Regions from separate parts of the Robertmurraya sp. GLU-23 genome, predicted to be linked through region 4. Evidence: riboswitches for the same ligand, from Rfam matches in the RefSeq annotation. Region 4 holds a riboswitch; each other region holds the start of a gene.
The links. Region 4 has a riboswitch for cobalamin ahead of ACVBAX_RS09485 ((2Fe-2S) ferredoxin domain-containing protein). Riboswitches for the same ligand answer to the same signal wherever they lie in the genome.
Positions count from the first base shown of each region.

Region 1 (3,118 bases), on a different contig from region 4:
TACCGTTAAAAATTAAGATAGCTGATCCTATAAGGAAGAATGGGAGAATAATTTTTATGTATACCCACCCTCTCATGGAAACGCTTCCTAGTAGCCAACCAATAATTTGACGCAACTCCTCACCTGTTAAGGCAATCATTAATGAGATAAGGGCACCGAGAAAGGAACTAAAAATGATTCCTGTTAAGATAATCGTCTCCACCCGCATCGATCGCTCTATTTTTTGTGCAAAACCTAAAACGAGGAAAATAGTGATAAAAGAGAACAAAATACTGAGAACAGGAAGGGTAAATGCCCCAATGACTGGAAGGGACAGTTGAAAAAACAATGTAACAACTGCTCCAACTGAAGCACCCGAGGAAACTCCTAATGTATAAGGGTCTGCCAGTGGATTTCTGAGTAAACCTTGAAAGGCAGCTCCAGCAATAGCTAGAGCCGCTCCAACAAGTCCTGCTAAGATGACTCTTGGCAGGCGAATATTCGAAACAATGTTGACATGCATTTGGTCAATTCCATCTAGTGAAACAAACGGAAAAAGTTGTGAAAGTAATATTTGAATCGTACTTAAAACTGGAACTTTCACGGTTCCTAGTGAGATGCCTAGTACTATAGCCAATAGGAGAAACGAGGCACCCATTAAGTAGGCTGCTATTCGATTAGTTATTAAATACTTCCGGATATACGGCTTTTGCAAGTTCCTCTACCCCTTCAACGAGCCTTGGCCCTGGTCGTGTGACAAGATCGGAATGAACATCTACAACCTGCTTATTTTTCACGGCAGTCACATCCGTCCAGCCTTCTCTAGAAGTTACTTGACCTACAGGATCTTCTGAATAGTAGCCGTACGTAGTGATGATCACGTCTGGATTTCTCTCAACAATCGATTCTTGGTCGATGCTCGCCCAGCCATCTAGATCTCCTGCTGCATTTTCTGCATTGATCACTTGAAGCATAATATCCATGAACGTGTTTTTCCCTGGTGTGTAAATGTCTGGTGCTGGTGAAACTTCTACAAATACATTTTTCTTTTCAGTAACAGTTGCCGCTTTTTCCTTAATTTCTTCAAGCTTGGTTTTCATATCAGTTGTTAATGCTTCTGCTTCTTCTGTTGTTCCGGTCATTTGTCCGATGAGGTTAATGGTTTCGTACACTTCCTCAAAATTCACTGCGTCGTTCACAACAAACACGGTGATTCCAGCATCTTTTAATTGAGTAAGCCCCGCTTCTGCAGATAAAGCGGAAGATTCATGTGCTAAGACGATATCAGGATTTAATGAAACAATTTTTTCCACATTAAATTCCATGCCGCCGACTTTTTCAACTTTAGCCGTTTCTTCTGGGTAGTTGTCATAATCAGAGAGACCAACTACTTTCTCACCTAGACCTAACTCATACACGATTTCTGTGTTACTTGGAATTAATGAAACAATGGTCTTTGGCTCTTCTTCTATTACCACTTTATTGTCTAAAGCATCTGTAAGTGTAAGTGGGAAGGCGGCTTGTTGTTCACTTTGTTCCGTTTGACCTTCTGTGTTTTGGTTTTCTTCTGTGTTTTCAGTTGTGCTCCCACAACCAGCAAGAATTCCTAGTGATAGTACGAGTAATGCAAATAGTGCGTAAAATTTTTGACGCATGTTCTTTCCCCCTGTGATATGTACAAAATAAAAAGCATCTTCCTACAGAGGCAGGAAGATGCTGGTATGATAGACGTTTTACACTAATTGGAAATAAAATAATAGGTAACAGTCTGCCACACCACTCCTATCCTCGTAGGAAATTCGGTGCATAGCAATAGGCGAGTCTCCTGGCTTATGGTCATTGCTTGCTGCAACCTTCCCATACGTTCACGTACAGTGGCATTACTTGCAGCTTGCTCCCATTTACAGTGGCGGGACCGCGTTGGAATTTCACCAACTTCCTTTTTAAGTCTTCAGTTATGAAGACACCTACTACTAGTCGAATTATGAAATTTTCTGCTACGTCTGATTATACACCAACAAAACCCCAAAAACGCAACCCCTTTTTAACAAAAAGGTGACAGACACCCTTCGTGGACAAAATGGCCAAAATGTCCACGGAGGGTGTCTGTCACCGCTCGTGGACACTTGGGGTTGTTTTGTCCGTCTGGGGTGGACAGTAACTTCTTATTGTGAAGAGGTTTTGCTTAGCATAATATGGAATATATACAACAGAGCGCGGAGGTCATGTTCTATGGTAGTAGTGGTTTATTTCTTCGTTTCCTACTTTATTGGATGCATCATGTTTGGATACATTATTGGAAGACTGTTTGGAAAGATTGATATTCGGGAGGTAGGTAGTGGAAACGTAGGTGCTCGTAATATCGGGCGAAGTTTAAATAAGACGGCCTTTGTCGCTACCTTTTTAGGAGACGCGTCTAAAGGAGCGGCGGTTATCCTTCTTGGCAGAATGCTAGGCTTTTCAGAGGAGATTCAATTAGTTGGATTCCTATTGGTGCTTATAGGACATATTTGGCCCATCACCCTTTCCTTTAAGGGAGGAAAAGGGATCTCTAGTTTTCTCGGAGGAATCATTGCTTTTGAACCGACCGTAACCATTGTCATTCTCGTAAGCTTCGGCCTCACATATCCCTTGTTCCGCAGCTTTACTATGTCTGGTCTACTAAGCCTATGCATTCTTCCGATCTATTTCTTTATTGAAACTTATACATACACATCCGTCGGAATAATCGTACTCACAATAATCACGATTCTTTTTGCTCATCGAACAAATATAAAGGCTCTTTTCTAAAACATTGTTGCTATACACTTTGTCAGAATTAAACTATATGTTTCAGCAGCCAATCAGGATTTTATCCTCCTTAGAAAAGAGCTACTCTCCAAATAGACCAATAAACTCAGCGTTATGCGGGGAAAAATCCGGCTTCTGGGATTTTTCCAAAACAACAAACTTTACGAAAACAGCCAATATAAAAGAAAGAGTATAGGGGGAAACCAAATGGGCTTGCTTTTTAAGATTGCAAGAAGCGAAGAAGAAATGGAGCAAATACACAAACTAAATTATCGTACCTTTGTCGAAGAGATCCCACAACATCCAAAGTCTGATACAGAGAGAAGAGTTGACCCTTTTCACGCTGAAA
Region 1 is NZ_JBRKCV010000020.1:30,270-33,387, forward strand. Features, by position in the region: gene ACVBAX_RS21995 (FecCD family ABC transporter permease) at 1-694, opposite strand, end outside; gene ACVBAX_RS22000 (helical backbone metal receptor) at 657-1,634, opposite strand; cobalamin riboswitch at 1,778-1,965, opposite strand; gene ACVBAX_RS22005 (glycerol-3-phosphate acyltransferase) at 2,212-2,769, shown strand; gene ACVBAX_RS22010 (aminotransferase class V-fold PLP-dependent enzyme) at 2,977-3,118, shown strand, end outside.
Region 1: another riboswitch for cobalamin. It lies ahead of ACVBAX_RS22000 (helical backbone metal receptor); the one in region 4 lies ahead of ACVBAX_RS09485 ((2Fe-2S) ferredoxin domain-containing protein).

Region 2 (3,118 bases), on a different contig from region 4:
CCTTAATTGCCAGTCGCAGGCATTTTCCGTCTAGTCCAGGAAAATTCATTGTATGCCGTGGAATTATCCCCTTTTTCATTAAAAAAAGGAAAAAGGGAAATTGATCGCGGATTTTGTCATCTTTTAATAAATAAAAGTTTACGTATGAAGGGGAGTAAAAAAACTCATTTTCACGATAAAAAGACATAAGCCTTTCCCGTTCATTTTTTATTAGATGAATGGTTTGTTTTACATAGTCTTCTTCTGACAAACACCATTCCCCCACCTTCATGGCTATCGCATTAACACTCCAGTGCGGTTTATTAGACCTAAGCTTTGAAAGCATTGCTTCATTTGCAATGATGTACCCAAGTCGTATCCCTGGAATGCTGAACATTTTTGTCATCGAACGAAGAATGATCATGTTCTCGCAGGATTGAAGGCAGGAAACGGTTGATTCGTACTCTGACACAAAGTCGTAAAAGGCTTCATCGACAATAAGCATGGTTTCATATTTAGCACATTCACGGGCAAGAATCTCAATCGTTAGTTTCGGAAAAAACATTCCCGTTGGATTGTTTGGATTGCACAGAAATACAGCGTCTACTTCACGTAAGTTCACTAGTAATTCATCTAAACGTAATTCCCAGCTGTCAACATCCATCAGGTGATAGCGTACTTCACATTGATTCACTCGGCATGCTTCTTCGTATTCGGAAAAGGCTGGTTGTACGATAAGCGCTTTTTTACCAGAGAGCAGTCGTCCGACCAAAGAAATAAGCTCCGCCCCTCCGTTCCCCACTAAGATTTGCTCTTTTCTTACGCTTTCTTTCTTTGCAAGCAAACCTGTGAGCCTTTCTGCCGTTGGATCGGGATAATCAGATACAAGCGAGTACAGCTCATTCCACCTGTCTTTTACTATGGCTGGTGGGCCGAGCGGGTTAATATTGGCACTAAAATCAATCACTGATTCAGGCATGTCAAGATGAAGTGCTTTATATAAAAATTGTGGATTAGATCCGTGCGTAGGCCACTTCAACGATCATCCCTCCAATCCATAATAAAAGTAAAAATGTGAGTACTGTTCGAGTTAAAATACCATTGGTTTGTAAAATATGCTCTCCAGTAACAGGAAAATAGGGTTCTCCCATTTTGGCTCGATCGGAGCGAATGCCTTTGTAAAAGTTGATGCCTCCAAGCTGAATCCCAAGTAAGGCAGCTACGGCTGCTTCTCCCCATCCACTGTTTGGACTCGGATGTTTTTTGGCATCACGGAGAACAATTTTAGCTGACTCTTTAACAGTCGATTGAACTGGCTTATTACTGAACAACATGCAGATAGAGGTTAGGCGACTTGGAATCAGATTTAACCAATCATCAAGCTTTGCCGATGCCCAGCCAAACTCCATATATTTTTCATTTTTATAACCAACCATGGAATCACAAGTATTCACTGCCCGGTATAACATCGCAAAGGGCGCCCCACCGAGTAACGCCCAAAAAAGTGGAGCTGTTACTCCGTCACTTGTGTTTTCTGCGACCGTTTCAATTGTCGCGCGAACCACACCCTGTTCATCAAGTTGATCCGTGTCACGACCAACGATATACGATAGCTTGTGACGAGCTTCCACTAGATCTCCCTTTTTTAACGGACCATACACCGTCATCGCTGCTTCCTTTAAGCTTTTTTGTGCAATCGTCGTCCAAATGATCACCGCTTCAACCATAATTCCGACCATAAAATGAACTTGATAAGCTAACATCGTAATTAGGATCGTAATCCCCACGACGAGCAAGAGAAGCGTAACTACCATAGCGATTCCGTTCCATTTTTTCCGCGTTCCTTTATTCCACTTTTTCTCGAGCTTATAAATCAGTGTTCCGATCCACTTCACCGGATGTGGCCAATCGATGGGATCACCGAGAAGTAAATCAATAAAATAAGCAATCGTCATTGCGAATAAATGTTGAAGAAACATGATAAACCCTCCTTCATAAATATTTAACAAGTTGGACAGTTTCCACCCGAAGAAAGCCTTAGTTGCGTAGCAACACCAGCTTACGGAGGATGAAACTGGCCCACTTTTGCATAAAAAAACATCTCCACATAGAAATGGAGATGTTGGAATAAGCTTCTTCCTTATGTAAGAAACCGACCACACCACCTATCCTCGTAGGTACACGGTGTCAAGAGATAGTCAGGTTTCCTGGCTCATGGTCATTGCTTTCTGTACCTTCCCATGCATTTCTTTATTGCACAGTGGTTTTTACAGTATGCTCCCATATACAGTGGCGGGACCGCGTTGGACTTTCACCAACTTCCCTAGACTTCTAAAAAAGAAGTACGCCTATTCTTGCACAATATATATTTTTCATATTCTAATACTAATCTTGTAAACAGGGAATGACAAGGTAATCTATTACATTAATTTAATTGTTGTAACAAATGAATAAAAAGCCAGTGTATGATAGAAATTTCTTTCTACCATACTCTGACTTTTCTATCCTTTTTGCTTGGCAATAACGACGAGTCGCTGCTTGCTTGAGTACCTTGGGTGACAGGTGATGAGCGTAACAAGTGACTCGTCCGGTGTTGCAGAAAGAACACTAAGATCGGAGGGTTCAATGATTTTTTGTTCGATCACCTCATACTCAAACTGAATAGATGAGGAGGTGATTGAAAATGTATCCCCTTCTTTTAGCTTATCAAGCTCACTAAAGAACTCTCCAGTGACAAACGAGCGATGTCCAAGGATTACACTGTTTTCCCCCTCTACCCCAACTCGTCCCGTTCCTTCTAGATGAGTGACAGCAACCCGGAGATTATCCTTTGTTGCCCCTTCTAGTACGGGAATATCGAGTGAAAGCTTTGGAATAACGAGCCTCATGTCGTTCAACACACTCTTTTGATTAGTTACAACACCAGAAGGCAAAAGTGCCTCCGCTGTGTCGATTGTTTCGGAAAGTATCTTTTTCTCAAGATAGAACTGGTATCCATGCTGCAAACCTACGTAAGCTAAAACAAATACCCCTGATGCTAACAGTACATTTCCGATCCATTTTCTCAACTTTTATACCTTCCTTCTTCCTCTGACCACTAGTCCAAGAACAACGAATGCCGTTCCTAACATTAGAAGTG
Region 2 is NZ_JBRKCV010000013.1:88,396-91,513, forward strand. Features, by position in the region: gene cobD (threonine-phosphate decarboxylase CobD) at 1-1,018, opposite strand, end outside; gene cbiB (adenosylcobinamide-phosphate synthase CbiB) at 993-1,958, opposite strand; cobalamin riboswitch at 2,160-2,346, opposite strand; gene ACVBAX_RS18450 (class D sortase) at 2,481-3,047, opposite strand; gene ACVBAX_RS18455 (Ig-like domain-containing protein) at 3,051-3,118, opposite strand, start outside.
Region 2: another riboswitch for cobalamin. It lies ahead of cbiB (adenosylcobinamide-phosphate synthase CbiB); the one in region 4 lies ahead of ACVBAX_RS09485 ((2Fe-2S) ferredoxin domain-containing protein).

Region 3 (3,118 bases), on a different contig from region 4:
AATTCTCCCGGCTTTCTTACAATTATTAGATTGCCATCTTCGTCCTTGTATTCTTTTACAATCGTTGTACTCGACATGTTTTGGGCGATTTCTGTACATAAATTACTGCAGTAGATAGAGGTTCTTCCTTCTGCACGCTTGTTTGGATTTTGACGATTCACCTCATCTCGATAGAACATGTAAGGTGTACCTGTTTCTAACTGAGCAACCATTATTCGGGCCATAATATCCATCGCACGGTAGGTTTTTCTTGGTAAGAGTGGTTGATTCACCGCTTCTTCGTATTTTTCTGTAAAATACTTTCGATCTTTTTCATCATAAAAATCCTCAAGCCCAAGCGGGTTCCCGCTCTCATCCTTCCAGCCCATCAGCTGCTTCACTTGGTGCGGACAGAATGTATGCCATTCTCCAATACTTCTGCCGTTTTCATCTTTCTCTTGAAGTTTTTCCATAAATAAATCAGGGATGGTAACTCCTGTGAAAATGTCATGAGCCTTTCTTCTCTCATCCCCATTATTGGTCTTTAGTTCAAGAAAGCCATTCATCACGTCTTTATGGAATATATCTAAGTAAATGGCAACCGCCCCTTGTCTTTGACCTAATTGATCAACACTTACGGCTGTATCATTAATCAAGCGGATCCAAGGTACGACTCCAGAGGACATTCCTTTAAACCTCTTGATATCGGAACCTAGCGCACGAACCTTTCCGTAATAAATCCCGATGCCACCGCCTTCTTTACTTAAGCGAGCAATATCCCAATTGTTCAAATAAATGCCGTCAAGCGAATCATCCACTGTGTCGATAAAACAAGAGGACAGCTGACCAAAGTTCTTGCCTGCATTTGATAATGTTGGTGTGGCTACCGTCATATATAAATGACTAAGGGCCCAGTAGGCTTCTTTTACTAACTCTAGTCTTTTGGTTTTCGATTCGTTCATCATAATGGTCATCGCAATAACCATGAATCTTTCTTGCGGTAACTCATATACATTTCTATCATGATCTCTTGCAAGGTAACGATCAGCAAACAAAAACAGACCAATATAGTTGAAAAGCTTATCTCGTTCAGGACTGATTGTGTCCGCTAATTCTTTAATTTCTTCCTCTGTATACATTTGCAGCAGTTTAGGAGAGTAGATCCCTTTCTCTGTTAACGTTTCTAGCAAATTGTAAAAGTTCCCATATGTATGTGATGAATCGTAGTTTCGATTTTGCGAAGCTTTCTTGTATAATTCGGTTAAGTATATGCGCGCGGCAACAAATGTCCAATCTGGCTGGTCCATCGCGATTTTATTTAAAGAATAAAATAAAGCTTGTTGGCTCACTTCTTTTTTTGCTGCCTCTAATTCATTTACCATTTTTGTCATCTCAGTGGCGTCTAATTGATAAGTTGAAGAACACTCTTCAATCGCTCTTAACACCGATTTATAATCTTCATGTACATCTACTACTGTCATGATCGTCCCTCCTGAAAATAAAAATCCGCTCAAGTGGTTCCTTGAGCGGATGAAACGATTTCAGCAAAAGACAAACAGGCAAAAATACTTTTTGTCTTCTGTCGCCATCGTTTCATCTTCCCAAATCCCCGAAGAAGTTGAAACATCTTAAGTAAGATAGGTCTCCTGACTTATGCTTCACTCTACTTTGAACCCTTCCCATTTAGGCACCTACATCTCGTAAGCAATCTTCACAGTGGCTTGTTCATTTTGTCAGCATTTACAGTTGCGGGGGCAGTTCTGGTCTTTCACCAGATTCCCTATTAAGCCGTACGGCATCTTATCTTAAGGCAACAACACAATATATAGTTGAATTTTTACTTATGTATATCCATATCTAGATTTAATACAAACTTAATAGTAACGGTAGTTTAGTAGATACGCAAGTATAAAATCTTAATTTTGGTAAAATATTGTTGTTGACTTTAGGGGCAGGCGGAATCTCGGAATGGATTTGAAGAGATTGATTTTTTCCGCACTGTTTCGATTCTTTTTGCAATAAATGAGTGGAAACTAAGGGATGAAAGGGCATTTCTGAATGGATTTTGGTGCTTTTTTAGGAGGATTAGTAGATTTCTATTAGTAGTTTTGGATTTTATTTGCGATACGAAAAATTTATTTGCGATTCTGAGATTTTATTTGCGATTCGAAAAATTTATTTGCGATTCCGGGATTTTATTTGCGCTTCGAAAAATTTATTTGCGATTCCGGGATTTTATTTGCGCTTCGAAAAATTTATTTGCGATTCTAACACTTTACTTGCTATAAAAAGACCCTCAATTTCGAGGGTCCCTTCAGATACGAGCATTAATTTTCAGCTAGCTTTGCCGGTACAACCTTTGACACTTCTTTTCCTTCGATTGGATCCTCTGCTTGTGTGGCGCGTTTGATAAAGAATGCAAGGATGAAGGCGACAATTGAAATCCCTGTAGCTACAAGGAATGCATCATTAATTCCTTCGAGCATCGCCTTCATCATAATCTGCTCTTTCATTTGAGCGATCATTTCAGCAGTTGGCTGTGCGGCTCCTGCTCCTTGACCAGCTGCTGTCTTCATCGCTTCGTCAGCCAATTCTTTGGCGTGTGTTTCTGTACGATTGGACATAACCGTAACTAGTAATGCGGTGCCGATTGCCCCAGCCACTTGGTTTAACGTATTGTTCATTGCCGTACCATGTGGATAGAAACGCGTCGGAAGTTGATTTAATCCGTTTGTTGAAACAGGCATCATAACAAATGACATCCCAACCATTCGAACTGTGTAAAGGATGACTAAGTGCGTATAGCTTAAGTCTACCGTTAACTGACTAAACTCATACGTGGTGATTACCGTGATTCCTAAACCAATTAGCGCCAATACTCGCCCACCAAATTTATCAAACAGTCTCCCGGTAATAGGAGACATAATCGCCATGGCGATGGCACCTGGTAGGAGCATTAACCCTGCGTCTAGTGGAGAAATTCCACGAATCGTTTGAACATAAATGGGAATAAGGATCATTCCTGAGAATAATGCCATGTTTGTTACCATGGATATAGAAGATGACAAGGCAAACATGGGGTATTTAAACACTTTAAAGTTTAACAACGGATTGTCTTGCTTTATTTGTTTTAAAATAA
Region 3 is NZ_JBRKCV010000008.1:65,472-68,589, forward strand. Features, by position in the region: gene ACVBAX_RS14225 (ribonucleoside-diphosphate reductase subunit alpha) at 1-1,460, opposite strand, end outside; cobalamin riboswitch at 1,600-1,797, opposite strand; gene ACVBAX_RS14230 (DHA2 family efflux MFS transporter permease subunit) at 2,307-3,118, opposite strand, start outside.
Region 3: another riboswitch for cobalamin. It lies ahead of ACVBAX_RS14225 (ribonucleoside-diphosphate reductase subunit alpha); the one in region 4 lies ahead of ACVBAX_RS09485 ((2Fe-2S) ferredoxin domain-containing protein).

Region 4 (3,118 bases):
TCAACACCTGTGTCCTTTTTCCATTCTTTTTCCACCAACACTTCGTACACAAGGCCAGCCATTCCGTAAACACCCGCATCTCCACTAGAGATCACGGCCACTTTTTTCCCGAGCTCTGCTTGTCTCACTGCCTCTTGTGCTCGACTTACTTCTTCTGTCATTCCAGTGCTGATGATTTCTTGTCCGTCGAGTAACCCTTCAATCAGTTCCACATATGTTTTGTAACCGATGATCATATCGCTTTCTTGAAGAGCTTTTTTTGCTCGGTCCGTTATATGCTCCTCGCTTCCTGGCCCAAACCCAATGACTAATAGCTTTCCTTTCAATTACGCTCCTCCTTTCACTAATTCCACCATCATAAAAATTCCGAGTACTAAGCTATAGGCTCCTGTTACCGAACCTAATAATATAAACAACTTGTCTTTCACTCTAGCTTTCATAAATCCCCATGAAAGACAAAACGTAATTCCGATTGTAGCGATGAGTAGACCAATAACAAATAGAGTCAGTTGAATAAGGGCAACGGTTATATTATCAAGCCCCATTGCATTAGAAATTATCGCGATCTGAGTCGGACTTTCCACACCAATGCCGTGAAGAATGCCAATAATAAACGCACCAATGCCACCAAGTTTCGTAGGTGAAAGTTGATTGGTTTTTGTTCCCGATTTCACCTTAGTAGCCATGTTATGGAAAAACTCAACAACAATTCTGAGTCGACTTTTATACTCGTATTCTTTCTTTTGTTTAAAAATGGACCAAATAATAAACATTCCAAGCAAAATAAGGGTGAAGCTAACGAGCATTTCTAGTACTTTCTTAGTTGCATCCGGAAGTTGTAAACCAATATAAATAAATAGCACTCCAATAACCATCACAATCATGCCGTGTCCAATGGCATACATCACACCAAGAGTAAGCTGTTTCTTCTTTCGCTGCTCACTTCCAACCATGTCGGCAATTGCTGCTACATGATCTCCGTCGATTCCATGCCTCATGCCAATAAACACAGCAAGCAGAGCAAACATGATAAATTCCATAGGTCATACCTCTTCTTTCACATTTTTCGAGATTCCCTCAATACTATCTGAGTTTTCAGGTGCTACGATGCCTTCCTGGTCGTATGTATAAATAACAGATTCTTCTAGTATCTTTCCTTGAGCGAGATGACTCCGTACGATTTCTCGTCCCGTGTCCTCTGTAAGTGCCTTATACCAGATGCCTTCTGGATAAACGATGGTGACACAAGCATCCTTGCATCTACCATTGCATCTCGTTCTTGTTGTATGAATCTTGTCGTCCAACTCCAACTGCTTAATTTCATCACGAATCGCTTGCGTTACTTCTTCTCCCCCTTTTCTCATGCAACTACTTCCATTGCAAATCAAGATGTGATGCTTTGTCCCCTTTAAATTCCATGTTGTCATGTTTTCCACTCCCTTACATTTTTTGTAATAAAAAAGCACCCCTACAAATAGAGGTGCATAAGAACATACGGAATGTAGATCTTTCTACACATCTACCTATAGTCCCGTAGGTATGTGACACACTTTATAGGCAGGTCTCCTGGCTCTGGTTCCTTGCTTTTGTTACGTCTTCCCGATTTTACTCAGTGACTATTTGTAACAAAGCTCCCCAATACAGTGGCGGGTACCGCGACGGCTTTTCACCGTGCTTCCCTTTTAAGCAAAAGTTTTTTCTTTTGCACCTATCAAGTAAACTATGAAGTTATCAACCCAATGAATGATTTCCATAAAAAAATCCGCTCAAAGGGAATGAGCGGATGAAACGAAAGCACGAAAAGACAAATAGAATAACAGAGTCTATTCTCACCATCGAAACACCTTCTCTATTCCCGGAGAAACTGAAACGTTTAAAAGTAAGACAGGTTTCCTGACTTGTGCTTCTTCCTACTTTAAGACCTTCCCATATCCATACGAATCAGGTATGCACACAGTGGATTTCTTATTTCGTCCACACATACAGTTGCGGGTACAGCTCTGGATTTTAACCAGATTCCCTATTAAGCCATCTTGGCATCTTAACTTTCTGGAAAACTATTCAATTAAGCTAGATTCTATATTAGATGAAACGTTCTTATTTTTCAACTACTAATATCACAAACATGACAGATTTACTACTGTAACCAATTTTACAAGAATGCCCACCATTAGATGTTTAAAAAAGAAAAGACACTACCCTATTTGGATAGCGTCTATATATTATATTGAGATTTTACTAGGTTCTTCGATAGATGGTTTTACAACGGAAGCCTTTCGTACCAAAAGTAAATATGATAGAAAAGCTAAAAAGCTAGCACCAAAGATAATGGAGCCCATCGGTATGGCAGAATTCTCACCTGCAATCCCTACAAGTGGTGAAGAGATAGAGCCTAGGATAAATGGTAATAATCCTAATAAGGCCGATGCACTACCAGCAATATGGCCTTGTGACTCCATAGCAAGAGAAAACGATGTGGTTCCAATAATCCCGATCGATGCAACGAGGAAGAAGATAGGAATAACAACCATAATTAATGGAGCCTTTAGTAATAACGCCACAAGAAGAATGGCACCTGATACATTTGAAATGGTCAGACCTATGACTAAAAATGTCTTTTCCGATACCACGTCTACGAACTTCCCTACTGCCTGGCTTCCAAGAATCAAGCCAATTCCGTTCAATCCGAATAATAAACTAAATACTTGAGGAGAAACACCATATATATTTTGATAAACAAACGGTGTACCAGATACATAAGCAAAGATCCCAGCAACAATAAATCCTTGTGTGAAGGCATATCCCGTAAACTGACGATCTTTTAATAAAGTTCCAAAGTTTCTAAATGTTTGCCCAATATTACTTGGTACACGCTTCTCCGCTGGTAGTGATTCTTCCAGCTTGGAAATGACCGTGAAAAATAAAACTAGACCGACAACACTTAAAACGACAAACACTCCCGTCCAATTTGTAAAGGCTAGAATTGCACCACCTGCAACAGGAGCGATAATAGGACCTAGATTACTTACTAATGTTAATAACGCAAAAAACTTCGTTAATTCTCTACCGTTAAACTTATCCCGAACGACGGCTCTAGAAATAACGATACCACCTGCTG
Region 4 is NZ_JBRKCV010000004.1:74,488-77,605, reverse strand. Features, by position in the region: gene cobJ (precorrin-3B C(17)-methyltransferase) at 1-326, opposite strand, end outside; gene ACVBAX_RS09490 (HoxN/HupN/NixA family nickel/cobalt transporter) at 327-1,040, opposite strand; gene ACVBAX_RS09485 ((2Fe-2S) ferredoxin domain-containing protein) at 1,044-1,427, opposite strand; cobalamin riboswitch at 1,540-1,727, opposite strand; cobalamin riboswitch at 1,867-2,059, opposite strand; gene ACVBAX_RS09480 (multidrug effflux MFS transporter) at 2,223-3,118, opposite strand, start outside.